3 regions of the Beutenbergia cavernae DSM 12333 genome follow, and region 2 is predicted to be linked to each of the others. Evidence: predicted binding sites of a transcription regulator. Region 2 holds the regulator's gene; each other region holds the start of a gene.
What was found. The regulator LexA, encoded in region 2, represses DNA repair genes until DNA is damaged. The targets are predictions, from matches to a motif close to TCGAACANNTGTTCGA.
Positions count from the first base shown of each region.

Region 1: the regulator LexA is predicted to act here: its motif matches at 1,618-1,633, upstream of uvrA (excinuclease ABC subunit UvrA).
Region 3: the regulator LexA is predicted to act here: its motif matches at 2,585-2,600, upstream of BCAV_RS21670 (HNH endonuclease signature motif containing protein).

Region 1 covers NC_012669.1:2,451,214-2,457,525, forward strand. Annotated here, with positions in the region: gene uvrA (excinuclease ABC subunit UvrA) at 1-1,589, opposite strand, end outside; gene BCAV_RS10975 (MOSC domain-containing protein) at 1,693-2,247, opposite strand; gene BCAV_RS10980 (YciI family protein) at 2,609-2,905, shown strand; gene BCAV_RS10985 (bile acid:sodium symporter family protein) at 2,922-3,893, shown strand; gene BCAV_RS10990 (TerC family protein) at 3,906-4,892, opposite strand; gene BCAV_RS10995 (TerC family protein) at 4,885-5,877, opposite strand; gene uvrB (excinuclease ABC subunit UvrB) at 6,146-6,312, opposite strand, start outside.
Region 2 covers NC_012669.1:2,721,825-2,728,136, forward strand. Annotated here, with positions in the region: gene nrdR (transcriptional regulator NrdR) at 1-359, opposite strand, end outside; gene BCAV_RS12245 (LysM peptidoglycan-binding domain-containing protein) at 502-852, opposite strand; gene lexA (transcriptional repressor LexA) at 1,086-1,745, shown strand; gene BCAV_RS12255 (L-lactate dehydrogenase) at 1,761-2,738, opposite strand; gene BCAV_RS12260 (ATP-dependent DNA helicase) at 2,750-4,789, opposite strand; gene hflX (GTPase HflX) at 4,849-6,312, opposite strand, start outside.
Region 3 covers NC_012669.1:2,856,042-2,862,353, forward strand. Annotated here, with positions in the region: gene ileS (isoleucine--tRNA ligase) at 1-1,831, opposite strand, end outside; gene BCAV_RS12930 (HIT family protein) at 2,127-2,483, shown strand; gene BCAV_RS21670 (HNH endonuclease signature motif containing protein) at 2,634-4,547, shown strand; gene BCAV_RS12940 (SDR family NAD(P)-dependent oxidoreductase) at 4,594-5,352, opposite strand; gene BCAV_RS12945 (aspartate aminotransferase family protein) at 5,364-6,312, opposite strand, start outside.

The DNA of each region.
Region 1 (6,312 bases), 270 kb from region 2:
CGGTTGTCCCGCTGGTGCAGCCCGATGCTCGGCTCGTCCAGGACGTACAGCACGCCGACGAGGCCCGAGCCGATCTGCGTCGCGAGGCGGATCCGCTGCGCCTCGCCGCCGGACAGCGTGCCCGACGGGCGGGACAGCGTCAGGTAGTCGAGCCCGACGTCGAGCAGGAACCCGAGGCGGGCGTGGATCTCCTTGAGCACCTGCCCGGCGATCGCGCGCTCCCGCACCCCCAGGTCGAGCGTGTCGAGGAAAACCTTCGCCTCGTCGATCGGCAGCGCGCACACCTCGGCGATGGAGCGGCCGCCGATGCGCACCGCGAGGACCTCCGGCTTGAGGCGGGTGCCCTGGCACACCGGGCAGGGCACCTCGCGCATGAAGCCCTCGTACTTCTCCCGGGACCACTCGGACTCCGTCTCCGAGTGCCGGCGCTGGATGAACGTGACGGCGCCCTCGAAGCCCGAGGAGTACTGCCGCTCGCGCCCCCAGCGGTTCTTGTACCGCACGTGGACCTCGTGGTCCTTGCCGTACAGGACCGCCTCCTTCGCGCGCTTCGGGAGGGCGCGCCACGGGACGTCGACGGAGAACCCGAGCTCCTCGCCGAGCGCGGCCAGGAGCCGGCCGTAGTACTCCGACGAGGCCTGCGCCCATGGGGCGATGGCGCCCTGCGCGAGCGTCAGCTCCTCGTCCGGTACGAGCAGCTCCGGGTCGACCTCGAGCCGCGACCCGAGGCCCGTGCACTCGGGGCACGCCCCGTACGGCGCGTTGAACGAGAACGTGCGCGGCTCGATCTCGTCGAGCGCGAGCGGGTGGTCGTTCGGGCACGCCCGCTTCTCGGAGAAGCGCCGTTCCCGATCGGGTGCGTCGGCCGGAAGGTCCACGAGCTCGACGACGAGCAGGCCCTCCGCGAGGCGCAGCGCCGTCTCGACGGAGTCGGTGATCCGCTGCCGCGAGCCCGCCCGGGCCACGAGGCGGTCGACGACCACCTCGATCGAGTGCTTGAGCTTCTTCTCCAGCGTCGGCGGCTCGGCGAGCGGCACGACCTCGCCGTCCACCCGGGCGCGGGCGAAGCCCTGCTGCTGCAGCTCGCGGAACAGGTCGGCGTACTCGCCCTTGCGCCCACGGACCACCGGAGCCAGCACCTGGAACCGGGTGCCCTCGTCCAGCTCGAGGAGCCGGTCGACGATCTGCTGCGGCGTCTGCGCCGTCACGCGCTCGCCGCAGACCGGGCAGAACTGCGTGCCGGCACGAGCGAACAGCAGCCGGAGGTAGTCGTACACCTCGGTGATCGTGCCGACCGTCGAGCGCGGGTTCCGGTTCGTCGACTTCTGGTCGATCGACACCGCCGGGGACAGCCCCTCGATGAAGTCGACGTCCGGCTTGTCCATCTGACCGAGGAACTGACGGGCGTACGAGGACAGCGACTCCACGTAGCGCCGCTGGCCCTCCGCGAAGATCGTGTCGAACGCCAGGGAGGACTTCCCGGAGCCGGACAGGCCCGTGAAGACGATGAGGCGGTCGCGCGGAAGATCGATCGAGACGTTCTGCAGGTTGTGCTCGCGCGCGCCGGAGACGACGAGGTGTTCACTCACCGTGCCATGGTAGGCGCGCCCACCGACATCGCACACCTGTTCGACGGCGTGTCGGCGCGGCGGGTCGCGGGATGCCTCGGCCCAGCGCGCTCCGGCCGCGTATTCACACGGGTTCGAGGCGCTCGTGCGGTTCGGGCGGGAGCTCGACGACGATCGCGTCGCCGCCGGCGATCTCGCCGCCGGTGAGCGCCACCGTCATGATCCCCGCTTTGCGCACCGTCCCGCCGTCGTCGTCCCGGAACACGACGCGCCGCAGCAACCCGGGGGCGAAGTCGTTGATCTGCTGGCACGGGTTGCGCAGGCCGGTCACCTCGAGGACGACGTCGGGCCCGATCCGCAGGATCGTCCCCCGCGGCAGGTCGAGCAGGTCCACGCCCCGCGTCGTGACGTTCTCGCCGAGGTCACCGGGGTCGACGGTGAACCCCGCTGCGGCGAGCTCGTCGAACAGCTCCGCGTGCATGAGGTGCACCTGACGCAGGTTCGGCCGTGTCGGGTCGGCGCGGACCCGCGAGCGGTGCTTGACCGTCACGCCGGCGTGCACGTCGTCCTCGACGCCGATCCCGGCGATCACCCGGATGCGCTCCCGGGCGGGCTTGCTGAACGAGTAGCTCGCGTTGCTGTGCACGGACACGGCCGTGGCCGTGGGCGAGAGGGTCACGCTCGCGACCCTACCCGGACCCTGCGCCGCACCTGCTCGGCGGCGGGCGTGACCAGGCGATCAGTCGCGCGTGGGGCCGCGACCAGGCGATGAGTCGCGTCGGCGAGGCCCCGAACGCGACCGATCGCCTGGTCGGGCATCCCGGCAGGTGTGTACGACGCCCGTCTCGTCTGCCGCGTCGTCCCACGGCGGCGTCGAGTCCTCGCTCCGTTGCCCTCGGTCGCGATCCTCCTGCGCTCGTCCCCCGCTCCGGAGTCCTCGCTCCGTTGCCCTCGGTCGCGATCCTCCTGCGCTCGTCCCTCGCTCCGGAGACCTCGCTCCGTTGCCCTCGGTCCCGATCCCCCTGGGTACGCTTCGGGACATGCCCGTCTACGCCGTCGAGTACACGTACGCCCACACGCCGGACGCCGTCGCCGTCCGCGACGAGGTCCGCCCGGCGCACCGCGACTTCCTGCGCGGCCTGGAGCGCGACGGCCGCCTCCTGGCGTCCGGCCCGTTCACGGGCTCGCCCGGCGCCCTCCTGCTCGTCCGCGGCGACGACGCGGACGAGGCGCTGCGTGCTCTCGACGCCGACCCGTTCGCCGCGGCGGGCATCATCGCGGACCGGGAGGCTCGTGCGTGGGAGCCCGTGATCGGCCCCTGGGCGTCCGCGCTGTGACACCGCTGACGACGCGATGAAGGCACTGCGGGCCTGGGTCGACCCGTTCGTCCTCGCGCTCGTCGCGACCCTCCTGATCGGGCTGTTCGTCCCGACGACGGCGCAGGTGCGGTCCGTCGTCGACGTCACCGGCGACATCGCCGTCACCGTCCTGTTCCTCGTCTACGGCATGCGCCTCGCGACGAGGGAGGTCGTCGCCGGGCTGCGCGACGCCCGGCTCCAGGGGGCGATGCTCGCGGCGACGTTCGTCCTGTTCCCGGCCCTCGGTCTCCTGCTCTCGAGCGTGGCGGAGCCGCTCCTGGGCACCGTCCTCGCGACCGGGATGCTCTTCCTCACGCTGCTGCCCTCCACCGTGCAGTCCTCGGTGGCGTTCGTCTCGGTGGCCCGCGGCGACGTCGCCGGCGCGATCTGCGGGGCCACGCTCTCGAACGTCCTCGGCATGCTCCTCACGCCGGCGCTGGTCCTGCTGATCATGGGCCGGACGTCCGGGGCCGCGGGTCTCGGCGGCCTCCCGACGGTGCTCCTGCACCTGCTGCTCCCGTTCGTCGTGGGGCAGCTGCTCTCCCGGTGGACGGGGCCGTGGATCCGGGCACGGCGGTGGCTGACCGTGGGCGTGGACCGCACCACGATCCTGCTCGTCGTCCTCGGGGCCGTGGCGACGGCGACGGCGAACGGCACGTGGTCCCTCGTCCGCCCGTCGATGCTCGTGTGGCTCATCCTGCTGAGCGGTGTGCTGCTCACCGTCGTCCTGCTCGCCGCGTGGTTCGGCGCGCCGCTGCTACGGCTCGGCGGCGCGCGTCGCTCGGCCCTGCTCATGGTCGGCTCGACGAAGTCCCTGGCGACCGGACTCCCCATGGCGGCGGTCCTGTTCTCACCGGCGCTGGCCGCCCAGGTGGCCGTGCCGGTGATCGTGTTCCACCAGCTGCAGCTCATCACGTGCGCCGTGCTGGCGCGCCGGATCGCGCGCCGGCCGGACGCCGTCGCCTGATCCGGCCGGGCCTCAGGCGGGTTCGATCCGGTTCGAGCGGGCCGTCTTCGCGAGGCTGGCGACAGTCGTGACGCCGAGCGTCCCCACGATGACGACGAGCGACAGCCAGATCGGGATCTCGGGTGCCCACTCGACGGGCGCGCCGTGGTTGACGAACGGCACGGAGTTCGTGTGCAGGGCGTGCAGCACGAGCTTGACCCCGATGAAGCCGAGGATGATCGCGAGCCCGTACGTCAGGTACACGAGTCGCTCCAGCAGGCCGCCGAGCAGGAAGTACAGCTGCCGCAGACCCATGAGGGCGAACAGGTTCGTCGCGAACACGATGAACGGATCCTGGGTCAGCCCGAAGATCGCGGGGATCGAGTCGAACGCGAACAGCAGGTCGGTGGTGCCCAGGGCGAGCAGCACGATGAGCATCGGTGTGAGCATCCAGCGCGCGTCCACACGTGTCGACAGGCGTGTCGAGTCGTAGTGGTCGGAGATGGGGAGCACCTTCCGCAGACCGCGGATGAGCGCGTTCTCCTTGTACTCCTCGTCGTCGTCCTGCCCGCGCGCCATCTTCAGCGCCGTGACGAGGAGGATCACTCCGAACAGGTAGAACACCCAGGTGTACCGCTCGATGACCGCCGCGCCCAGCAGGATGAACACCGCACGCAGGACGAGCGCGATGACGATCCCGATCATCAGCGTCCGCTGCTGCAGTTCTCGGGGCACGGCGAACGCCGCCATGATCACCGTGAACACGAACAGGTTGTCGAGCGACAACGAGTACTCGGTGAGCCAACCGGCGTAGAACTCGCCCGCCGCCGTCCCGCCGGAGACCACCAGGACGGCGACGCCGAAGAGCAGGGCCAGCCCGATGTAGACGCTGACCCAGATCGCGCTCTCCCGGAAGGAAGGGACGTGAGGGCGGCGCCCGATGATGAGCAGGTCGGCGAGCAGGATGCCCGCGAGCAGGGTGAGCGCCGTGATCTCGAACCACGCGGGGATCTCATGCATCGGTCGAGCGGCTCCCTGCGTCGGACCGGCTCTTGATCAGGCTCGCCACCGTCGTGATGGCGAGCGTCACGACGATGAAGACGAGCGAGAGTGCGGTGGGGATCTCCGGGATGACCTCGATGTGCTCGCCACCGTTGATGAACGGGAGCTCGTTCTCGTGCATGGCGTGGATGACCAGCTTGGCGCCGATGAACGCGAGGATCGCGGCGAGCCCGTAGTTGAGGTAGACGAGCCGGTCGAGCAACCCGTCGATGAGGAAGAACAGCTGACGCAGGCCGAGGAGCGAGAACGCGTTGGCCGCGAAGATCAGGTAGACCTCCTGCGTCAGCCCGAAGATGGCGGGGATCGAGTCGACGGCGAAGAGGATGTCGGCGCTGCCGATCGCCACCATGACGACGAGCATCGGTGTGATGTGCCAGCGGTGGTCGTGGCGCACGAAGATCCGGTCGCCGACGTAGTCCTCCGTGGTCGGCAGCAGCCTTCGCACCACGCGGACCAGCGCGTTCTCGCGTTGCTCGTCACCCTCGTGGCCGGTGTGCCGCGCCTGTGCGACGGCCGTCCAGATGAGGAACGCCCCGAACACGTAGAAGATCCACGAGAAGTTGTTGACGAGCTCGGCGCCGAGCAGGATGAAGACCGTCCGCAGCACGAGCGCGATGATGATGCCGACGAACAGCACCTTCTGCTGATACTCCCGCGGGACGGCGAAGCTGCCCATGATGAGGACGAACACGAACAGGTTGTCGACCGAGAGGCTCTTCTCGGTGAGGTAGCCCGCGTAGTACTCCCCGGCGAAGCCCGCCCCCCAGCCGATCCACACCAGCAGGCCGAACGCGAGGGCGATCGCGATGTACGCGACCGACCACCACGCCGACTCGCGCAGCGTCGGGGCGTGCGGCTTGCGCACGTGCCCGATCAGGTCGACGGCCAGCATCGCGACGATGCCGCCGATCGTGATCAGCCAGACCCAGACAGGAACGTCCACCGAGCTACCTCCGGTACCGATGACAGGGGACCGGAGGTCTCCTCCGCCCGCGTCACCGGTCCCGGACCGAATGACGTCGGACCCGATGGCACCGAGCCGTCAACCATGACGGCCGTGATGACGATGCCACGGCGACGGGAGTACTCCCCTCCAACCAGGCGAGCATACGGGACGCGGCGCCCCGGACGGGCCGGACGCGACGTTCGTCACATCCCGAGCCGGCGATCGGCGGTGCCACCGCCGGACGCTGGGCGCCGCACGCTCGGGCTCAGGCAGAGGCCGCGCTCATCTGGCGCAGCTCCTTCTTGAGGTCGGAGATCTCGTCCCGGAGCCGGGCCGCGACCTCGAACTGCAGCTCGCCCGCGGCGACGTGCATCTGGTCCGTGAGCTCCTGGATGAGCTCGGCCAGGTCGGCCGTGGCCGCGCCGGCGAGCC
Region 2 (6,312 bases):
GCGACCTCGTCCAGCTCGCGCAGCGGCCCGAGGATCGACAGTCCCACCTCGTGGGCGTCGACCTCGGCGGCGCCGGTCGCGCGGATCGTCTCCTCGACGCGCCGCGCGAGGAGCGCGAGGTCGTCCTCGGAGACCGGCCGTCCCTGGCAGGCCTTGCGCACCCCCGCGACGACCTTCTCCCGCGAGAACGGCTGCGCCACGCCGGACCGCTTCACGACGCTCAGGCTTGTCGTCTCCACCGTCGTGAATCTCCGGCCGCACTCCGGGCACTGCCGTCGACGGCGGATCGAGGAGCCGTCCTCGCTGGTCCTGGAGTCGACGACCCTCGAGTCCGGGTGCCGACAGAAGGGGCAGTGCACGCGGGTCTCCGTCCTTGGCGATCGGTCCTCTCCGCCCGCCCGACGACTCGACGCCGCCTGACGACCGCCGCTCATCCTTTCACAAGATGTAGGCGAACGTCAGACCTGTAACTACTAGATGTGGCCGTCCGACCGCTCGCCCTCAGTCCTGTTCCGGGACGAGGATCGACTGGCCCGCGATCAGGTCGACCGAGTCCAGCTCGTTGATCCGGACGAGCGAGGCGACGACGTCGCGCACGTCCTGATCCGGCGTGGCAACTCGTTCCGCGATCGCCCACAGCGTGTCTCCGGTGGTGACGGTGACCGTCTCGTACGACGGCGGCTCGACCTCGGTGCTCGCGACAGCACGACCCCCGACGGCACCGACACCCGCGGCCAGCACGAGCGCCGCCACGACCAGGACTCGGCGCCCCCGCGCCGTGAGGCGCACGTGGCCACCATCCGACACAGGGGCGGACGCCCGCCCCGGGGCTGCGACGGCGATCGTCGTCATCTCGGCCACATCCTCTCGAACTGTTGTCCGTCCGACGTCTGTTCGATACGCTAGTCCACGTCCGAACAGATGTCCACACGCAGGTATCCGTTCGGTCCGACACGCGGGTCGAACACCTGTCGCACATTTCACGGTCCTGCACCTAGGCTGACCGTCGAACGGTGCGACAGGAGCAGCAGATCACCGCCCTCCGACATCGGTCGGGCGGGGCAGAGTCAAGGACGGAGCGGGACGTGAACCCTGAGACGAGGGCCGACGGCGCGAAGCCGCTCTCGGCGCGGCAGCGACGCGTGCTCGAGACGATCCGCGCGAGCGTCGAGGAGCGGGGCTACCCGCCGAGCATGCGGGAGATCGGCGAGGCCGTGGGCCTCAACAGCCCGTCGAGCGTCATGCACCAGCTGACCGTGCTCGAGCGGAAGGGGTACCTGCGCCGCGATCCGCGCCGTCCGCGGGCCATGGAGATCGTCAGCCCGGACGACCAGGCACGCGAGGAACGGCCCTACGACGTGCCCACGACGCCGCCTTCGTACGTCCCGCTCGTCGGCCGGATCGCCGCCGGCGGGCCGATCCTCGCGGAGCAGGTCGTCGAGGACGTGTTCCCGCTCCCCCGCCAGCTCGTCGGCGACGGGGACCTGTTCCTGCTCAAGGTGGTCGGCGACTCGATGATCGAGGCAGCGATCTGCGACGGCGACTGGGTGGTCGTCCGTCAGCAGCCCGTCGCCGAGAACGGCGAGATCGTCGCGGCGATGATCGACGGTGAGGCGACCGTCAAGACGCTGAAGCAGTCCGCCGACGAGGTGTGGCTGCTCCCGGCCAATGCGAGCTACGCGCCGATCCCGGGGAACGACGCACAGATCCTCGGCCGCGTCGTGAGCGTGCTGCGCAGCGTCTGACCGCGCAGTCAGGCCTCAGAATCCGAGCGACCGCGCCACCGACCTGATGTGGTCGGCGCTCGCCCGAAGGCCGGCGATCTCGGCGTCGTCCATCGGCACGAGCAGGCGCTGCACGGCGCCGCCGCGGTCGACGACCGTCGGGACCGACATGCACACGTCGCTGATCCCGACGTAGTCGTCGATCCGCGTGGAGACCGGCAGCACACGGTGCTCGCCCCGCAGGATCGCCTCGATGATGCGGGTGGCGGCCAGCGCGACGGCGTAGTTCGTGGCGCCCTTGCCCTCGATGATCCGGTACGCGGACGTGATGACCTCGTGGGTGATCCGCTCGCGCACGCCCACGTCGAACAGCGGCTGCCTGCCGTGCCCCGGCCACTCGAGCAGCGGGACGCCGCCGATGCTCGCCGAGCTCCAGATCGGGATCTCCGAGTCTCCGTGCTCGCCCAGGATGTACGCGTGCACGTTCTGCACCGCGACCCCGCACTCCTGGGCCACCAGGTAGCGCATCCGCGAGCTGTCCAGCACCGTGCCGGAGCCGAAGAGCTGCTGCGTGGGTAGCCCCGTGACGGCCTGAGCGGCGTACGTGACGACGTCGACCGGGTTGGTCACCATGACGTGGATCGCGTCCGGAGTCATGGCGACGAGGCGCGGCATCACCTCGCGGACGAGCCCGACGGTGCGCTCGGCCAGGTCCATGCGGCTCTGTCCCGGGTGCTGCTTCGCGCCGGCCGTGAACACCACCACGTCGGCCCCGCGGCAGATCTCCAGGTCGTCGCTGCCCTCGATCGTGCCCTGCGGCATGAACTCGATGCCGTGCCCGATGTCGAGCGCCTCGGCCTCGACCTTCTTCCGGTTGATGTCGTACAGCACGACGTGCCGGGCTGCCCCTCGCATGAGGGCCGCGTAGGCGAGGGTCGCGCCGACCGAGCCGGCGCCGACGACGGCGAGCGTCGAGACGCTGCGGGACGAGGACGGGGTCGGGTCGGCGCTCATGCCTCGCAAGCCTAGGAGTCGGACCCCAGTCGGACGAGTGCAGCGCGCGCCACGGCCGGGTCGGTGGTGGGCCACATGGGCGGCAGCGAGCGCGAGAGGAACTCGCCGTACCGCGCCGTGGCCAGGCGGGAGTCGAGGATCGCGACGACGCCCCGATCTGTGGTCCGCCGCAGCAGGCGTCCCGCGCCCTGCGCGAGCAACAGAGCGGCGTGCGTGGCGGCGACGGTCATGAAGGGGTTGCCGCCGCGCGCCGCGACGACCTCCATGCGGGCGGCGCCCACCGGGTCGTCCGGCCGCGGGAACGGGATGCGGTCGATCGTCACGAGACGACACGAGTCGCCGGGCACGTCCACGCCCTGCCAGAGGGACAGCGTGCCGAACAGGCTCGTGGCCTCCTCCTCGGCGAACCGGCGCACCAGCGTCGGCAGCACGTCCTCGCCCTGGCACAGGACGTCCAGCCCGGTGCGGTCCCGGATCTCCTGCGCCGCGACCTCCGCCGCGCGCCGCGACGAGAAGAGACCGAGCGTGCGCCCCCCGGCTGCCTGGACGAGCTCGGCGAGCTCGGCGAGCATCTCCTGGCTCGGTCCGTCCGAACCCGGCCGTGGGAGGTGCCGAGCGACGTACCTGATGCCCTGCCGGGCGTAGTCGAACGGGCTGGCGACCCGCTCGGCGCGGTAGGCCCCGGTCGCCAGGCCGAGCGACGAGGCGACGGGGGCGAAGGACCCGCCGAGCTCGAGCGTGGCGGACGTGAGCACAGCCGCCCGGTCGGCCACGAGATGCGTCGCCACGAGCCCCGCGACGTCCAGCGGCGCGACCCGCAGGCGACTGGCGCCGTCGCGGCCGCGTTCGCACCAGAGCACGTCGCGTCGCTGCGCCACGGCGTCCGACAGCAGCCGGTCGGCGATCTCCACGAGCACCAGGAGCGCGCTGCGCGCCATCACGAGCGCCCCGGCGCCGTCCGTCGACCCCGGGGGGTTCGGCCCGAGGGCGCTCATTCCTTCGTGCGCCGCGGCTCGGAGCGTCGTCACCGTCCCGACCAGCGACTCCGGGAGACCGTCCGGCAGGCGCCCCTCCGGCACGAGCCCGAGCCCGGTCCGCAGAGCCTGTGCGGCGTCGTCCAGACCGGCGAGGGCGGCACCCGCGTGCCGCCGGGCGATACGGGCAGCGCGCTCGACGGCGGGCGCCGACAGCTCGACCGTCGCCTGGGCGGTGACGCGGTCCGCGAGCTCGTGCGCCTCGTCGACGACGAGGCCGTCGTGCTCCGGCAGCACGCCCGGCGAGCCACCGGCGGCGATCCCGAGCATCGCGTGGTTGGTCACGACGACGTCGGCGCTGCGCGAGGCGCGCCGCGCCGCCTCGGGGAAGCACTCGGCGAGCATCGGGCACTTCTGCCCGAGACACTCCATCGCCGTCACCGACACCTGCCGCCAGGCTCGTTCGCCCACACCCGGCACGAGGTCGTCGCGGTCGCCGGTGGTGGTCTCCTCCGCCCACTCGCGCAGCCGGACGACCTCCTCGCCCAGCGTCTCGAACTCGCCGACCTCCGCCGAACGCCGCGGGTGGTCGGCACCGCCGTCCAGCGAGAAGAGCCCAGGCTCGTCCTCGGCCGGGTACCCGCCGGTGACCTTGTGCCGGCACACGTAGTTGTGCCAGCCCTTGAGCAGGGCGACGGCCGGCGGCCGCGGGAGGCTGGCCTCGAGGACGCCGCGCGCGAGGGGCAGGTCTTTCGTGAGGATCTGCCGCTGCAGGGCGAGCGTCGCCGTCGAGACGATGATCCGCTCGTCGGACGTCACCGCCCGCACGATGGCGGGAACGAGGTACGCCAGCGACTTCCCGGTACCGGTCCCCGCCTGCACGAGGAGCGGGACGCCGTCGTCGAACGCGTGCGCCACGGCGAGCGCCATCTCGTGCTGCCCGGCGCGGCGCGTTCCGCCCATCCGCGCGACGACCTCGTCGAGCAGCGCGTCGACGTCCAGGGCCTCGCGGGGGGTGCGGGCAGCCTCCTCGTCGGCGTCGTCCGCCGTGGTCGCGGTCGGCTGCTGGAGGGTCACCGCGTCATCGTACGGAGCCCGCGACGCCACCGGTCGAGGCGCGCGGGCGACCTGTGGACTCAGCGCAGCGCGTCGGCCAGGTCGGCCGCCAGCTCGGCGTCGACCCGCGCCTGCAGGTGCGTTCCCTCGGCCGTGTGCTCCTCGGCGAGGACCTCGCCGGTCGCGTGCGCGCGGTGCACGAGGTCACCGCGGACGTAGGGCACGACGACGTCGACCTCGACCGCCGGACGCGGCAGCAGGCCGGCGACGACGTCCCGCAGGTGCTCGATCCCGGCACCGGTCCGCGCGGAGACGGTGACGACGTGCGGGCCGGCCGAGCGCAGGCGGGTGAGGACCTCGGCGTCGGCGATGTCCGCCTTGTTGAGCACGAGGACCTCGGGGGTGTCGGTCAGTCCCTCGATGTCGGCGAGCACCGTGCGGACGGCCGCGATCTGGCTCTCCGGGTCCGGGTGCGACGCGTCGACGACGTGGAGCAGCACGTCGGCGTCGCCGACCTCCTCGAGCGTCGACCGGAACGCCTCGACGAGCTCGTGCGGCAGGGCGCGGACGAAGCCGACGGTGTCGGCGAGGGTGTAGGCGCGCCCGTCCGGCGTCTGCGCGCGGCGCACCGTCGGGTCCAGCGTCGCGAACAGCGCGTTCTCCACCAGCACACCCGCGCCGGTCAGCCGGTTGAGCAGGGAGGACTTCCCCGCGTTCGTGTACCCGGCGATCGCCACGGACGGGACCTCCGCCCGGTGCCGCGAGGCGCGCTTGGTGGCCCGCGACGGCGCCATCTGGTCGATCTGGCGGCGCAGCTTCGCCATCCGGGTGCGGATGCGGCGGCGGTCGAGCTCGATCTTCGTCTCACCTGGTCCGCGCGACCCGATGCCCGCGCCGCCGGCGACCCGACCGCCGGCCTGCCGGGACATCGACTCGCCCCACCCGCGCAGCCGCGGGAGCAGGTACTCGAGCTGCGCGAGCTCGACCTGGCCCTTGCCCTCCCGGGACTTCGCGTGCTGCGCGAAGATGTCGAGGATCAGGGCGGTGCGGTCGACGACCTTGACCTTGACGATGTCCTCGAGCCCGCGCCGCTGGGACGGGGCCAGCTCGCCGTCGACGACGACGGTGTCCGCTCCGGTCGCCGCGACGACGTCGGCCAGCTCGGCAGCCTTGCCGGAGCCGAGGTACGTGCCCGGGTCCGGTGTGCGGCGGCGCTGCAGCACGCCGTCGAGCACCGTGGAGCCGGCGGTCTCCGCGAGCGCCGCGAGCTCCCGCAGGGAGATCTCCGCACCCTCCGCGGTACCGGAGGACCAGAGCCCGACGAGCACCACCTGCTCCAGCCGCAGCTGCCGGTACTCGACCTCGGTGACGTCCTGCAGCTCGGTCGACAGTCCCGTGACCCGCCGCAGCGCCGACCGCTCCTCGACGTCGAGCTGTTCGCCGTCGGTCTCGGTGGGCGCCGCGTCGGTGCTCTGCAACGCCGTGCCCGCGCGAGCGAGGATACGGGCGACGACGTCGCGGGCCGGGTCGGCCTGCTCGTCGCC
Region 3 (6,312 bases), 130 kb from region 2:
GGTAGAACCAGCCGCGCGTCTGCCCGATGTACTCGACGATGAAGTCGCCCGGGAAGTGGTGCTCGAACCACTCCGTGTTCTCGAACGGGTAGTGCACCTGGGCGAACGGCATCGAGCCGGAGTCGAACCACACGTCCATGACGTCCGGGATGCGGCGCATGGTGCTCCGCCCCGTCGGATCGTCGGGGTTCGGGCGGGTGAGTCGGTCGATGAACGGGCGGTGCAGATCCTCGACCGGCACGCCGAAGTCGGCCTCGAGCTGGGCGATCGATCCGTACACGTCGATCCTGGGGTGCTCCGGGTCGTCGCTCGTCCACACGGGAATCGGCGTGCCCCAGTAGCGCTTGCGGCTGATCGACCAGTCGCGGGCGCCCTCGAGCCACTTGCCGAACTGCCCGTCCTTGAGGTGCTCGGGCACCCAGGTGATCTCCTGGTTGAGCTCGACCATCCGGTCCCGGAACGCGCTCACGCGGATGAACCACGACTCGACGCCCTTGTAGATGAGCGGGTTCTTGCACCGCCAGCAGTGCGGGTAGGAGTGGTCGTACGTCTCGTGGCGCAGGAGCACGGTGCCGGGCGTCACGGAATGCGCCGCCTCGCCCCGGGTCGCGGCCTTGAGGTCCGCGATGATCTGGCTGTTCGCGTCGAACACCAGCTGGCCGGCGTACTCCGTGACCGGTTCGGTGAACGCGCCGTCGGGGCCGACGGGCATGACCGACTCGATCCCCTCGCGGTCGGTGACGACCTTGTCGTCCTCACCGAAGGCGCCCGCCGTGTGCACGAGCCCGGTGCCGTCCTCCGTCGTGACGAAGTCGGCGTCGACCACGCGGAACGCGTTCTCGCGGCCCAGGTAGTACGAGAACGGCGGGGTGTAGCTCCGCCCGAGCAGCTCCGCACCGGTGAGACGCTCCACCACCTGCTCGGCGACGTCGTCGACCCCCTCGTTCTTCAGCTCCCGCGCGTACGCCGGCAGGCGGGCGGCCGCGAGGACGTACCGCTCGGTGGTGCCGGTGGTGTCGGAGGTGACGACGACGTACTCGATGTCCCGGCCGACGACGATCGCGAGGTTCGACGGGAGCGTCCACGGCGTCGTCGTCCACACGAGCGCGATCTCGCCGCTCTCGAGGCGGAGCCCCACGGTGACGGCGGGGTCCTGCCGCATGCGGTAGACGTCGTCGTCCATGCGCAGCTCGTGGTTGGACAGCGGCGTCTGGTCGCGCCAGCAGTACGGCAGGACGCGGTAGCCCTCGTACGCGAGGCCCTTGTCGTAGAGCTCCTTGAACGCCCAGATCACCGACTCCATGTAGGTGGGGTCGAGGGTCTTGTAGTCGTTCTCGAAGTCGACCCACCTCGCCTGACGGGTGACGTACTCCTCCCACTCGCGCGTGTAGCGCAGCACGGACTCGCGGCACTCCTTGTTGAAGGCCTCGATGCCCAGCTCCTCGATCTGGGACTTGTCGGTGATGCCGAGGAGCCGCTCGGCCTCGAGCTCGGCCGGGAGCCCGTGCGTGTCCCAGCCGAAGCGGCGTTCGACGTGCTTGCCACGCATCGTGCGGTACCGCGGGACGACGTCCTTGACGTAGCCGGTGAGGAGGTGACCGTAGTGCGGGAGTCCGTTCGCGAACGGCGGGCCGTCGTAGAAGACGAACTCGTTGCTGCCGTTCTCTCCGGCGGGTCGCTGCGCGATCGAGGCACGGAACGTGTCGTCGTCGGCCCAGAACGCGAGGACGTCACGCTCGAGCTGCGGGAGGTCCGGCGAGGCCGCGACGCCGCTCGTGGGCGTGTGGCGCGGGTAGTGGCGGTGGGCACCGGCGGCGGGGGTCTCGGCCATGGTGGTGGCGGTCTCCAGGTCTCGCGACTTCGGTCACGAGGACGACCCGGCCGGCGCTCGCCGGCGGACCGCGGTACCACCTCGCTTGCCGCCGCCCCGCGAGGGACACCGGCCGCTCTTGCCACAGGCTGTGACGGGCCCATCCGTCCGGTTCTAGTGAGGACGTGCCCGACGGCGCTGCGTGCGGTCTCGTCCCGTTCTTCCGGAGGCTCGCCGGTGATGGCCGGGTCGACGCCTGTGCCGTGAGTCTAGCCGCGGTCGGGAGCAGCGGTCATCCGGCGGGTAGCCTCCGACGATGCCCGTCAGCGAGCCCTACGAGGGCAACGACTTCTACTGCGACGTCGCTATCCCGCACAGCGACGAGCTCGACGTGGTGCACGAGGACGACGCGGTCCTCGCGTTCCACCACACGCGCCCGTTCTGGCAGGTTCACGTCGTCGTCGTGCCGAAGCGGCACATCGCCTCGCTGACGAGCCTCGGCCCCGGTGACGAGGCAGACGCGCGGCGACTCTTCGCCGTCGTGCAGGACATCGCGCGGTCGGTGGAGGCGGCACACGGCGCCGCGGCCGTCCTCACGAATCTCGGGCGGTACCAGGACTCCAAGCATCTCCACGTGCACGTGCACAGCGGGGCGCGGCGGCGGGTGGCGTAGCCCCAACGTGCACAGCGGGGCACGGCGGCCGGGGGACGTGTCCCGCACGCCCTGGCTTCGCGGACGCGGGCTCGGATCGCGACGCAGTCGTGACCTGCCGTTCGAACACACGTATGGCGCGTGTCGGCGGCTTCTGGGAGAATCGATCACATGTTCGGTCCACTCGAACGGCGCCACGGGGCCCTCGTCCCGGACTCGCCGCTGCGTGCTCGGATCGACCTCCTCCGGCTGGACTCACCGGTCGCGATGGGGGCTCTCGCCGTCGCGGTCGTCATCGAGGCCGGGGCGTTGCTCTCCGGTACCGCCGACATCTGCCCGGGCTGTGCGGCCGAGCCCTCGGCTGCCGGCCCTCCCCAGGGTCCCGCCACCGTCGGCGTCGCGACCACCACACCTGCCACGACGCCGGTAGCCCGCGCACGCGACGTCGAGCTCGTGAGCGCAGCGGTCACTGCCGGGTCGACGGCGGTGGGGCTCGCGGGGATGGACTGGACCCGGCTCGGCGTCGAGGACCTGCTCACGGTCATCGCGGAGTGGCGCCGCGTGGAGGCAGCGGCGGCCGCGCAGGTGCGGTACGCCGCGGCGGAGCTGGCCGGCCGCGCCGAGATGAACCCAGCGCTCCTCGCCCTGCATGGTGCCGACGCCTGCATCGCCCCGGACGAGCTGGCGACGCTGCTCGGGGTCTCGCTGCGCGCGGCTCGCCACCTCGTGGGCGCCGGGCAGCAGTTCACGGGTCCGCTCGCCGATGTCGGGCACGCCCTGGCAGCGGGACTCATCGACGCGGGGAAGGCGCAGGTCTATTGCGACGTGCTGACCGGACTGCCGGTCGAGGTCGTGCTCGCCGTCGTCGACGCCACGCTTCCGCACGCCCCCTCGTGGACCCACTACCGCCTCAAGGAGAAGCTCCGCTCCGCGGTCGTCGCAGCGTCGGGTGCCGACGCCCGGGTCGCTCATGAGCACGCGGCAGCGGGCAGGCATCTCCGCCGTCCCGAACCACTCCCTGACGGTATGGCCCGCCTCGTGGCCGTCCTGCCTGCTCTCGACGCGCAGACCGTGTGGACCGCGTGCGACGCGGCGGCGTGGAGCGCGCGCACGTCGGGCGACCCGCGCACCCTCGATCAGCTCCGCGCCGATGCTCTCTCCCTGCTCGCCGAGCACGCGCTCGCCACCGGCGCGATCGGCGCACCGGTCGAGGGCGGCGAGAGCCGTGGCGATCCGGACGTCGGCGCCTCTCCCGACACACCGGCGCACGCGCCATCGCCACTCAGCACCGGATCCACGGCGCCGCCCAGCTCGGCGCCGCCCCCCACCACCACGGACTCGGCGTCACCTGACGACCGGCCCACCGATCCCAGCTGTTCGTCGGCGTCGCCACCATCAGGCGTGGGCGCGGGCGTGCGGTCCGGTGTGCCCGGCGGCCTCCCTGTCGTCCGACTCGGGCGGCCGGGTCGGGCGCGACCCGCGGTCCAGGTCGTCATCGCGGCGTCGACGATCCTCGGGCTCGACGACCATCCCGCCACGCTGACCGGCTACGGCGCGATCGATGCGGCCACAGCCCGCCGCTTCGCCCTGGGCGAGGACGCGACGTGGCGGCGGCTCCTCACGGACCCGGCCACCGGCCTCATCGTCGACGTGTCCGCCGAGGCGTACCGTCCGTCGGACCCCGTCGCACGATTCGTCAGAGCGCGGGATCCGCACAGCGTGGTGCCCGGCTGCGGTGTGCCGTCCGACCGCTGCGACCTGGACCACGTCATCCGCTTCCCGTGGGGTCCGACGACCATCGAGAACCTGGCTCCGCTGTGTCGACGGCACCACCTGCTGAAGACCCACTGCGGCTACACGCTGACGCGCCACGCGGACGGCTCGACCACCTGGACCACGCCGTTCAGGCACACGACCACGGCGCCGGCAGAGCTCCCGCTCACCCCGGCGGCGCCGACGGACGCAGGTCCCGACGGCCCGCGGCACACCGACGATCCCGACAGCGCCGGCGGCCCTGGTCCCGACCGGCCCGACGACGGCCCTGGCAACGGTGGGCCCGGCGACATCGGGCCTCCGCCGTTCTGACGCCGCGTTCGACCTCGGTCGTCCGACGAGAGCCGTCTCGACCTCGTCAGCCCCGCGCCACCACGGTGTTCGAGGCCTGCGCACGCGGCCGCAGGACCATGGAGTCGACGTTCACGTGAGGCGGCCGGGTCAACGCCCAGGCGATCGCGTCCGCGACGTCCTCGGCCACGAGCGGCTCCGCCACGCCGGCGTACACGCGTTCCGCGGCCTCGGCGTCCCCGTGGAGGCGGTGCAGGGCGAACTCCTCCGTCTTCACCATGCCCGGCGCGATCTCGATCACCCGCACGGGTTGGCCCACGAGCTCCAACCGCAAGGTGCTCGCGATGACCCGCTCCGCGTGCTTCGCCGCGACGTATCCGCCCCCGCCGGGGTAGGTGTCGTGGGCGGCCGTGGACGTGACGACGACGACGTCGCCACCGCCGTCGGCGCGGAGATCGTCGAGCAGTCCCTGGGTGATGCGGAGAGTCGCCAGCACGTTGCGGTCGTACATCGTGCGCCACTCCTCGATGTCGCCGCGCTCGACGCTGTCGGCCCCGAGCGCACCGCCGGCCACGTTCACGAGCGAACGCAACGGACCGCCGGCCCGCACGTGCGTCACGAGCGCCGCGACCTCGGCATCGTCGGTGAGGTCGGCAGGGAAGGCGTCGGCGCCGGTCTCCTCGGCCAGGGCCGTCAGCCGGTCGGCCCGCCGCGCCGTCGCGACGACGTCCCAACCCTGGGTCCGCAGGGCGCGCACCGTGGCCGCGCCGATCCCCGTCGACGCCCCGGTGACGAGCGCCCGCGGGGTTGCCTGTTCAGTGCTCACGGCGAGCGAGACTACGCCGCCGCCACGGCCGCCAGCACGTCGTCGAGGATCGCGAGCGCCGTCGCCACCTCGTCGGCCGTCACGACGCACGGCGGCACCACGTGCACCCGGTTGTCTGCGGTGAACACCAGCAGCCGTCGCTCCAGGCACGCCGCCTTGATCGCTGCCACGACGGACGGCGCCACCGGCTCACGCGTCTCGGGATCGCTCACCAGGTCGAGCGCCCAGAACACCCCGGCGCCACGCACCTCGCCGATCATCGGGTGACGATCCGCGAGCTCGTGCAACGCCGGCCCGATCACCTCGGCGCCGATCTGCGCCGCGTGCTCGACGATCCGCTCGTCCTCCATCGCGGAGATCGACGCCACGATCGACGCCGCCGCCAGCGGATGGCCGGAGTAGGTGAGGCCACCGGGAAAGACCCGGTCGGCGAACGTGGCCGCGATCTCCTCGCTGATGATGACGCCGCCCACGGGGACGTACCCGGAGTTGACACCCTTCGCGAACGTGACGAGATCGGGTCGCGCCGCGCCGTCGTCCACCACGTCGAACGCGAACCACCCACCCGCGCGACCGAATCCCGCCATCACCTCGTCCAGGATCAGCACGATGCCGTGGCGGTCGGCGATCTCCCGGACGCCGGCGAGGTACCCGGGCGGTGGCACCAGGATCCCGGCGGTGCCCGGGATCGTCTCGAGCAGGATCGCGGCGACGCTCGACGCGCCCTCCGCCTCGATCACCCGCTCGAGGTGGCGCAGCGCGCGTCGGCACTCCTCCTCGGCGGTGCTCGCGTCGAACTCCGACCGGTACAGGAACGGCCCGAACACGTGGACGTGCCCGCGGGCGTACTCGTTCGGGATGCGCCTCCAGTCCCCCGTCGCCGTGATCGCCGCGCCGGTGTTCCCGTGGTACGAGCGGTACGTCGAGACCACCTTGTCGCGACCCGTGTGCAGCCGCGCC